Regions from separate parts of the Peribacillus sp. NPDC097197 genome, predicted to be linked through region 1. Evidence: riboswitches for the same ligand, from Rfam matches in the RefSeq annotation. Region 1 holds a riboswitch; the other holds the start of a gene.
The links. Region 1 has a riboswitch for cyclic di-AMP ahead of ACQKL6_RS20485 (cation:dicarboxylate symporter family transporter). Riboswitches for the same ligand answer to the same signal wherever they lie in the genome.
Positions count from the first base shown of each region.

Region 2: another riboswitch for cyclic di-AMP. It lies ahead of ACQKL6_RS17805 (potassium-transporting ATPase subunit F); the one in region 1 lies ahead of ACQKL6_RS20485 (cation:dicarboxylate symporter family transporter).

Region 1 is NZ_JBNNST010000029.1:7,542-12,577, reverse strand. Features, by position in the region: gene ACQKL6_RS20500 (D-alanine--D-alanine ligase) at 1-787, opposite strand, end outside; gene ACQKL6_RS20495 (hypothetical protein) at 944-1,726, opposite strand; gene ACQKL6_RS20490 (class I SAM-dependent methyltransferase) at 1,879-2,613, shown strand; gene ACQKL6_RS20485 (cation:dicarboxylate symporter family transporter) at 2,683-3,945, opposite strand; cyclic di-AMP (ydaO/yuaA leader) riboswitch at 4,119-4,267, opposite strand; gene ACQKL6_RS20480 (efflux RND transporter periplasmic adaptor subunit) at 4,442-5,036, opposite strand, start outside.
Region 2 is NZ_JBNNST010000017.1:45,197-50,232, forward strand. Features, by position in the region: gene kdpB (potassium-transporting ATPase subunit KdpB) at 1-738, opposite strand, end outside; gene kdpA (potassium-transporting ATPase subunit KdpA) at 761-2,434, opposite strand; gene ACQKL6_RS17805 (potassium-transporting ATPase subunit F) at 2,460-2,534, opposite strand; cyclic di-AMP (ydaO/yuaA leader) riboswitch at 3,028-3,168, opposite strand; gene ACQKL6_RS17810 (DUF2294 domain-containing protein) at 3,415-3,789, shown strand; gene ACQKL6_RS17815 (NupC/NupG family nucleoside CNT transporter) at 4,080-5,036, opposite strand, start outside.

The sequences.
Region 1 (5,036 bases):
CTGAATTTCCGTCGACGTATTTAGCTGAATAATCATAGAAGTCAAAGTCTGTCTTAGGAATGATTTCTCCTGCCACAGAACAAGATGGGGTATCATTCCCGATCACGCCAAACTCCACTTCACGGGCAATGACTCCTTCTTCAACGATGATTTTCCGATCGAATTGAAATGCTTCTGCGACTGCCTTCTTCAACTCATTAGCATTATTACATTTGCTGACTCCTACGCTTGAGCCTAAATTAGCCGGTTTTACAAAACAAGGGTACCCACATACTTCTTCCACCTTCTCAATGGACCGTTCTGTGTTACTCTCCCATTCAGAGCGGATGAACCATGTATAGTTAACTTGCGGTAATCCCGCCTGTGCAAAAATATTTTTCATGATGACCTTATCCATCCCTGCGGATGAAGCCAGTACCCCATTTCCCACATAAGGAAGATTCAACAGCTCAAGCATCCCCTGTACTGTTCCATCTTCGCCATTCGGTCCATGTAGAAGAGGGAAAATGACATCATACCCCGTGGACCCACTATTTTCATCAGTTAAATGGGCTTGCAATGACAAAGGAGAAGTCAATTTATCGGAAGATAAAGCCAATTCCTCCACGGATTTTGCCGGACCAGTCAACTTTGGACCATTTACCCAAGAACCTTCTTTTGTTATGTAAATCGGATATATGTCAAACTTTGCTAAGTCGAGAGCTTTAATGACTGCTAAAGCTGTCTGCAAAGAAACATCATGTTCCGCAGATTTCCCACCATAAAGCAAACCAAGTTTAGTTTTCATGAGTTATTACCCTCCAATATTCTTTTAACCATGTTCCATTGTAACACTTTACACTAAAACGGGAAAAGTGAAAGTTCCCCCTTCTATAGCTATAATTAGAAGTTTATGCACCCAGTTGCAAGTCCTACGACCCAAACCCTTAATTAGCTAAAGAAGTTATTTATATAGCGTCGTGTTGATAACGCTCTCCCAAACCTTTTCTTTACGATGAAAAGTAATGAAGGCATCAGGTCCTTGTTCTTTTCTATCTAAGAAATCATCATGCATCTCATCCATGTTCAAATAATCTCCCACGATCCATGCTGGGATCTCGATTTTGGTCCTTGTAATCTTCACATGTCTAAAAGAAAAAACTATACCTTCCGCCAATATAGGAGCCAGGGAAGAAATAATATCCAAAGGAATTGCAGGCAATTCTTTTTTCTTCCTCATTCCTAACCATGTTCTTTCGACTTTCAATGGTTCAAGCTTCAACGGAAGTAAATTTCCCAGCATCTTATAGTACGTTGAAATCGAACGAAAGTAAATTTTATTAAACCATCCATCATCTTGGGCCAGATAGACAAATTGATTATTCAGTTTGTGAAAGAAAGGGGGTTCTAAGTGATTTTTGGTATGCCCCACATATAGGAGTTCCGCTAATTCCCTGCCGTCCAATTCTTCTAGACAATCTGCTTCCTTAAAATCGACCCAACAGAAATCCCCATATGCACGAACATCCTCTTTAAGTAGCTTATAAACATTCTCAGATGACACGCTCTCCAGCAAGACATTCAAATCGTACTCCCCACCATCATATTGATGTTTCAATAATAAGATGGAATTCAAGCTATGCGGTAAGGAATAGGAGAATTCTCGAAAATTAAGGCCATTAAAAAGGACAAATCTTTCGGAAGCCTGCATATGCATATATAAGATGTCATTACCTTCATTTTTCATGATTATATTCCCTCCGAGCCTTTCATCAATAGTTCTATTTTATCAAACTTTTTAATATTCACGAAGTGTATATAAAATAGTATTAAAAATAAGAAACTAGACAGGCAACATTTTCCATATTATAGTAAAAATAAAGGTTTGGAGGATGAATGATGGATAAAATAGAAAAAGACGATTTCATCAATCACTTGCAGGAAGACGCTGTCGCCGATTCATCAAAAAATTGGGGTCTTTGGGAACTCGAAAAATTTGCATTCGATAAATACTTTCATCAAGCCGACTCCATCCTTGATATTGGATGCAGTACAGGGAGGACGACCTTTGCTCTATACAAGAATGGGTTTCATCATATAACCGGACTGGACCCTTCACCCTCCAAGATTCAAGAAGCCCGGAAGTTTTCACAAGATGAAAATATGGAGATTCCATTCTTTCTTGGGAATGCCACGGAAATCCCTTTCAACGACTCGTCATTCGACCATGCACTCTTTTCCTTTCATGGTTTAATGAAAATCCCTCAACGAAAAAACCGCATTCTCGCTTTGAAAGAAATCAAACGCATACTTAGACCAGGAGGCCGTTTCCTATTCACGACACCGATTCGCGACAGTAATGAAAGGTATCTTAATTTTTGGGAACAGGAAGAAATGATTTGGTGTGATAGTAAACAGGATGAACGGCTATATGAGTTCGGTGATATCTTCACAAAGGGAAAGTCTCACCAAGAAGAGGCCTATCTCCATATCCCGAGTCAGCAGGAAGTCCTTGATTGCCTAGAAGAAGCCCAACTGACTGTTTTGGAAACCTTTCACCAAGATTCATTTAATGAAAGCGTTATGGCTATGAACTTTTCCCCTGACTCCCATTTCTGGATCGTCCATCAATAAGTTGTTTTCGACTTTCATCTGAATACAAAAAAACTCCAGAGTGCAATCACCCTGGAGTTTTGACTTATATTAAGAAGCCTGTTCGAGTTTTCCTTTTTCGGCAGGAGGGTTGAATTGACCTTCCCACTTGGAAATAACGATGGCTGCTAAAGAGTTACCAATAACGTTTACTACAGTACGACCCATATCAAGGATACGGTCAATACCTGCTATGAAGGCAAGTCCTTCAATTGGGATGCCCACCGTACCTAATGTTGCTAAAAGTACAACGAAGGATACGCCCGGTACACCGGCAATTCCTTTAGAGGTAATCATCAACACTAACATTAGCGTTATTTGCTCATAAGCACTTAGATGTATGCCGTACATTTGAGCAATGAAGATGGCTGCTAAAGCTTGGTATAATGTGGAACCATCTAGGTTGAATGAGTAACCAGTCGGAATAACAAAAGACGTAATATGTTTTGGACAACCGGCTTTCTCCATCTTCTCCATGATTCTTGGAAGAACCGCTTCTGAACTTGCTGTGGAAAATGCTAAGATCAATTCTTCTTTCAAAATGGCAATTAACTTAAAGATACTGAAGCCTACAAATTTTGCAATGAGCCCCAGGATGACAACTACGAAGAAAATCATCGTTCCGTATACGGAAAGGGCTAACTTTCCTAATGGGATTAGTGATGATAAACCGAATTTAGAGATTGTCACACCGATTAGTGCAAATACCCCAATCGGAGCAAATTTCATAACCATATTGGTTAGATTGAACATACCTTCCGCCGCACCTTGGAAGAAACGGAATACTGGTACTCCTTTTTCACCGATAGCTGCAATGCTTAGTCCAAACAAGACTGAGAAGAAAATGATTGCAAGCATATCGCCTTCTACCATTGCTTTAATCGGATTAGATGGGACAATATGAACGATTGTATCTATAAAGGATTCGTGTTGCTTAGTTTCTGCTGTGTCAACATAAGTGGAAATATCCGTTTGTTCAAGCTCACCCATATTTACGCCCGCGCCAGGCTGAATAATATTGGCAGATAATAAACCTACGCCTATTGCAACTAGTGTTACTACTATAAAGTAGGATAGTGACTTGGCACCTAATTTCCCTACTGATTTAATATCGCCCACGCCTGCAACTGCAACAATAAGGCTAGAAACGATAATTGGAACGACAATCATTTTAATCATACGTAGGAAGATATCACCTAATGGTTGTAGATAGCTTTGTGCCGTCTCACTTCCATAAAATATAGCACCTACGATAATTCCTAGAATTAAACCAATGAATATTTGGCTTGCTAAACTCAGTTTGAATTTCTTCATTTAATTTCCTCACCTTCCATATAGTCTTTGATGTAAAAACATTTGTCTCGGTAAGGGAAACAAGATACTAATAAAAAGAGAAAAATTTTTCTGTATATTGAAAAACTTCTATCCTTACGCTTAAAAAAAAGACACCCTACGTGTCATTTTCCCTATTGGCGTGTTATTCACACATGTTCCCTCGAAGACGCTTACGGGGTTAGCTGTCGGGTTAGGAATCGGAAACACAATGGCCCTTTCATCTCTGAATTCACCCCTAGCGAATATAATCCGCAAAATTGGTTCCCCCGTTCTTTTTTATAAGATTAAGCGAGCTAACTTATATTAAAATATTATACTAAAAATATTAATCTGTAAATATATTTTCTTTCCCCACACTCCGAAAGTACAGAGGGGATTAAGAATATTGAGTGCTACGTGGGTTTACACTTATTGTTTAAATAGGTAATTAGTTTTAACAGTAAAAAATTATGGCCATTTTTGATTTAACTGAAAATTATTTTTCCAAAAATCCTAGTAAAATGTATCTAACTTTTTCCCTTTTGGATAGTTTCTTAAAAGTTGCAGAGTGAACCTTGTCCAATTTGAGCGGGGTAATGAAGTAAGAGTGGTTCTTCACTACCTTTTTCGGTTCTAAAAGGATGACATCTCCCACTGCTGGACCTTTAAGCATCTCTTGCTTCCCTTTTGCTTGAGCCCCTTTTGTAAAGTATTGTCGGTTCAAATGCCCTTTATTGGTCATTTTATAGACATGCGGCTGCTTCCGTTCATGTATCGCTTCTGTTGGAACAGTCGGGACTCCCTTCTTCACATTCGTTATAACGGTAAGGTCGACCTTTGAACCGTCTAATAGCGCTTCCTTATTCTCTGCTTCCGTTACAATTTCCGCTTCGAATGTATAGCGATTTTCATCCTTTAGGGTTGGCTCCTCTTTGGGATAAGGATGTATACGGCTGATGGTTCCGCCCAACCTCTTTTTCAAATCAGGAGAACTAGCTTTTATCTCCATCCCTACCTCTGCCTTCTTTAACTCTTCTTCAGAGAAGGAACCTTCGATGGCCATTTCTGCAGAAGCAATTGAAATAATCGGA
Region 2 (5,036 bases), on a different contig from region 1:
TGTCACTTTAATATAGGAAGCAATAGGTACGAGTGTCACGCAAACAAGCAAAAAGATAAGCGTCAAACTCACAAGGAGTGTACTAAGTGCAATTTCATTCGGTGTTTTTTGCCGTTTAGCTCCTTCTACCAAATCAATCATTCGATCCAGGAATGACTCCCCCGGATCACTACTAACTTTTATTTTTATATAGTCACTCATTACTTTTGTTCCTCCAGTAACAGAACTGAAGTCTCCACCCGGTTCTTTTATGACATTCGCGGATTCACCAGTTATGGCCGATTCGTCAACAGCAGCCACCCCTTCAATGACCTCTCCATCACTAGGAATTAAATCATTGGCCTCCACTAAAACCATGTCACCTTTTTGCAGTTCCGTGGCATCGACTATCTTTACAGATCCATCTTTTTGGATTAACTTTGCTTTTGAATCAAGCTTTGTCTTTTTCAGACTATCCGCTTGTGCTTTACCACGACCTTCCGCTAATGCTTCAGCAAAGTTGGCAAACAGGATGGTTAGGAGCAAAATGAAAGTCACTGCACTGGTATATCCCCTATCTGATATTCCACCAAATAAATCGGGAAATATAGTTAGAAAAAGGGTCAAGACAAATCCTATTTCCACTACAAACATGACTGGATTTCGTGCCATGGCTCTGGGATTCATTTTTTTGAAAGCATCTTTTATTGCTTCAAAAAGCATTTCATTATTTACTTTTCCATTACGCATCGTATTCATCTGTACTACTCCTTTTCATCGTTTATCTAATCGTTAACCATTCTGCGACAGGTCCTAGGGTAATCACTGGAAAGAAAGTCAAAGCTCCAATAATTAAAACCGTACATAAAAGAATGACAAGGAATGTAGGATTATCTGTTTTAAATGTACCCATCGTCTCTGGGACACGTTTTTTAGCAAGTAATGATCCAGCAACAGCAATCATGGCTATCATGGAAAAATAACGGCCAAACAACATGACCAAACCTGTGGAAATGTTCCAAAAAGGTGTATTATCCCCTAAGCCCTCGAAACCAGAACCGTTATTGGCTGCAGCTGAAGTAAACTCATATACAATTTGAGAGAGCCCATGGAAACCTGGATTTGAAATGGCCGATGTCCCCATCTGTGCCGTTAGTGCAATAGCAGATGGTACCAAAATGATTAACGGATGTAGAAGGATCGTCATGGCTATTAATTTCATTTCCGGCCCTTCAATTTTCTTACCTAAAAACTCTGGTGTACGCCCGACCATCAGTCCAGCAATGAATACAGCCAATATGGAATACATAAGAATGTTCATCGTGCCTACCCCATCACCGCCAAATACACAGTTCAGCATCATCATGGCCAGTGGCGCTATACTACCGAGCGGTGTCAGCGTATCATGCATATTATTAACTGAACCTGTAGTGGCAGCTGTAGTCACCGTTGTAAATAGGGCACTCTGAGCCATCCCAAATCGGACTTCTTTCCCCTCTAAGTTTCCACTCTCTTGTGAAAGGCCTATTGCCTCCAATCGGGGATTGCCATTTTGTTCACTAGCGTAATTCACACTTAGGAAAACAAGCATCATGAGTCCCATTGCTGAAAATAAGATCCATCCTTGTTTGTTATTTTTCGCCATATATCCGAATGTTAATGGAAGGGCAGCAGGAATGAGAAACATCGATAAAATCTCTAATACATTCGTAAATCCATTAGGGTTCTCAAATGGATGCGCCGAGTTGACACCGAAGAATCCACCGCCGTTTGTGCCAAGGTGCTTTATTGACTCCAATGCAGCCACAGGTCCTCTTGCAATATGTTGGGTGGCTCCCTCTAACGTAGTAGCCATTACCGTAGAACCAAGGGTCTGTGGTACCCCCTGGGATACCAGAACCAAACTGACAAAAATGGAGAGAGGCAGTAGCACCCGAGTGATCGAACGAATTAAATCTACATAAAAGTTCCCTAAACTCCTCTGACCGGTCAAACCCCTGAAAAAAGCGATGCATAAGGAAAGACCGGTTGCTGGTGTCGTGAACATCAAGAAGATGATGACAATCATTTGTGATAAATACGAAAGTCCGGATTCTCCGCTATAGTGCTGTAAATTGGTATTAGTAAGAAAACTTGCTGCCGTATTGAATGCCAATGACGGATCCATGTTGGCTATCCCACTTGGATTACCCGGTAAAACTCCCTGAAGCCGTACAATCATGTATGAGATGACAAACATGACTAAGTTACTTAGGAGTAATGCCTGTGCATATTGCTTCCAATTCATATCAAATGTCTTAATACCAGATATTTTAAAAATGCCTCGTTCTAACCACCCGAACATACGATCTTGCCTTGTGGTTTCAAGGGAATATACTGCCGCTAAATATTGGGCCAATGGTATGGCTAGGATCACTACCAAAAACAACACCACAATGATTTGTAAAAAATCCATTTACATTTCCTCCGTTATCGTTCTATTAATATTTCTCTGGGTATAATAAAGCGTGAATTAAATACACGGTAACCGCTGGGACAATAAGAATGAATAACATGTTCTACTCCTCTCCTTTTTTCGTTATAACTTTGTTACAAAAATGAATGAATCCATAGAAAAGTAAAAAGGGTGTACCCATTAGAAAGATAGTTATAGCATCCATCCGAACCTTCCTTTCACTTTTTTAAAAATCTTTACAATTTACCTCCTTCACGATTAGTGGAGAAATTGGTGCCAAAAGAACACAAAAAATAGACCAATGCTTACCCCTTCTCCAATAGTCCGCATTGCATGGCTATCCTAGTTTCAATAGTGAAAAAAATGATTCACAATCCAAACAAGAATATTTGCAAAAGCAAACAGTATTAGTGGAGAAAAAGTACTCATTGGTCTACTTATCGCCCAGCAAGCTTTTCAGCGCTCTTTGCGATCTGTCTTCCAAGAAACCTTTTCATGTAATTATAGGCATAATAAAAAGACCTACTGAAATGACAGGTTGCTATTTTGCTACAAACACAACAAAAAAGCCTCCTGGATCAAGGTGGTCTTATGACCTCCTTCGCTTTAGCCGACGAAGTTAGCTGACGGGTAGGATGGCGAAAGAGTTCACATCCCTTCTGCAAAAGCAGAATTAACCCCATAAATAATGGGTCCTCCGTTCTCAATTACTTGAGATTTGGCCGATATCAAATTGTTATTGATGAGCATATTCTACGCTCATCAGCAAACCTTTGTAAACCCCATTAAAATTCCATATATTCGCAAATAGATTCATATTCGACCATATACTTCCGTTTTTCTATATAAAAGTATTATTTACTCATTAATCCTATATATTTCTAATATTTTAATATATATACAAACTTGTATTGACAAAAACTTGAATCCGGCATTATGATGAATCCCATATACGATCGATGAAAAAAATCGGAGGCATTATGTTAAACCAAAAAAAGAAAATTGAAGCCGAAATTAGTGCAGCATTCATTAAATTCCAGCGTGATTTAATTGGCAGAGGGCCACAAGAAGTTAAAACCTACATCATTAATGACATGCTGATCACTCGTTTTAAAGGAGTCTTGACTGTCGAAGAAAAACACCTCGTCAGTCAGGATTCTGGAAAGAAGCTTGTAAAAAAAATGCGCTCTCTTCTACGTGAAATGTACAGTCAGGATTATGAAAAAATTGTCGAGGATCTAACAGGTTGTAAAGTCCTTTCTTCACACAGTGACATTAGTACCAAAACGGGTGAACGAATCGAAGTTTTCATAGTTGATAAGGATTTGGAGAAATACCTAGAAAATCTAAAATGAGTGGGGTGATTTAGTTGACATTGACTCAATTGGAAGAGCAGAAACATGGACAAAATTTCTGCTCTTCATGCTTTTATTATGACATCTCTAATGTATTTCACGCCTTCACCTTATCGGAAACGTGACTATTGGTTTCTTTTTATACTCATGTAAAAAAAGCAATCCCTTAATCTTACCGATTAAGGGATTAACATCATTTATACCTAAAAATCACTTGGCTAATTTGTTTTTCATTCACGTATTAAAGCCACAATATTTAAGGTTTTCTAGTAAAACTATAATACACAGCGTTACCAAACAAACAATCCAACAATCATGGCACTAAGCATGGAGACTGCCATTCCACTAAGCAATAGCTTCCAAACATTTCTTCCAATGATATTCGATTTCTCCTCGTCTAGAATCGAATTGAACGTTCCGTAAATCATGCCGACTGTACTAAAGTTTGCAAATGAGGTCAGGTACGTAACGGCCACAGCTACTGTATGCGGGGCCAAACCGCTAATCTGTGTTTTCAAATCGAGCAAGGCTACAAATTCATTCGTTGCCAGTTTGATTCCCATTAATTGAGCAACATACATCGTATCTTCCCAATTTAATCCAAACAAGAAAGCGAATGGACTAAAGATGACAGAGAAGATTTTTTGGATTGTTAATCCATCTACCGCAAGCCCTAAAATACCGTTAAGACTAGCCGTTAATGCGACATAGCCGATTACCATGGCCATAATGACGATCACCATCTTGACTCCAACTAGCATACTGTTTGAAATGGTTGAAAAGAAGTCTTTACGTTCCTCTTTTGTAGGAATATATACGACATCTTCCTCTTTACTGACAGTAACAGGATTTAACATATTGGCTATAAGCAAGGCATTTAAACAATTCAATGGAATAGCGACGAATACAAATTCAGCCGGAACCATGGATAAATACGCACCTATAATCGAACCACTTATACTGCTCATACTCATAATTCCAAAGGTCAGCAAACGCTTATCCTTTAAAGAACTTAATTGCATCCTGATAACAGCGAGAGCCTCCGTATTTCCAAGAAACATCATCTGAATAGAAAAGAAGCTCTCCAGTTTCGGTAAACCGGACACTTTCGAAATGAGCCAACCGACTTTATCTATTATCCAGGTCAGGATGCCGAAATACGATAGAATATCAAAAAACGTAATAATGAAGATGATCGGCATCAACGCACTGAAAAAGAAATCCACTTGTTCGTTTGCCATAACAGA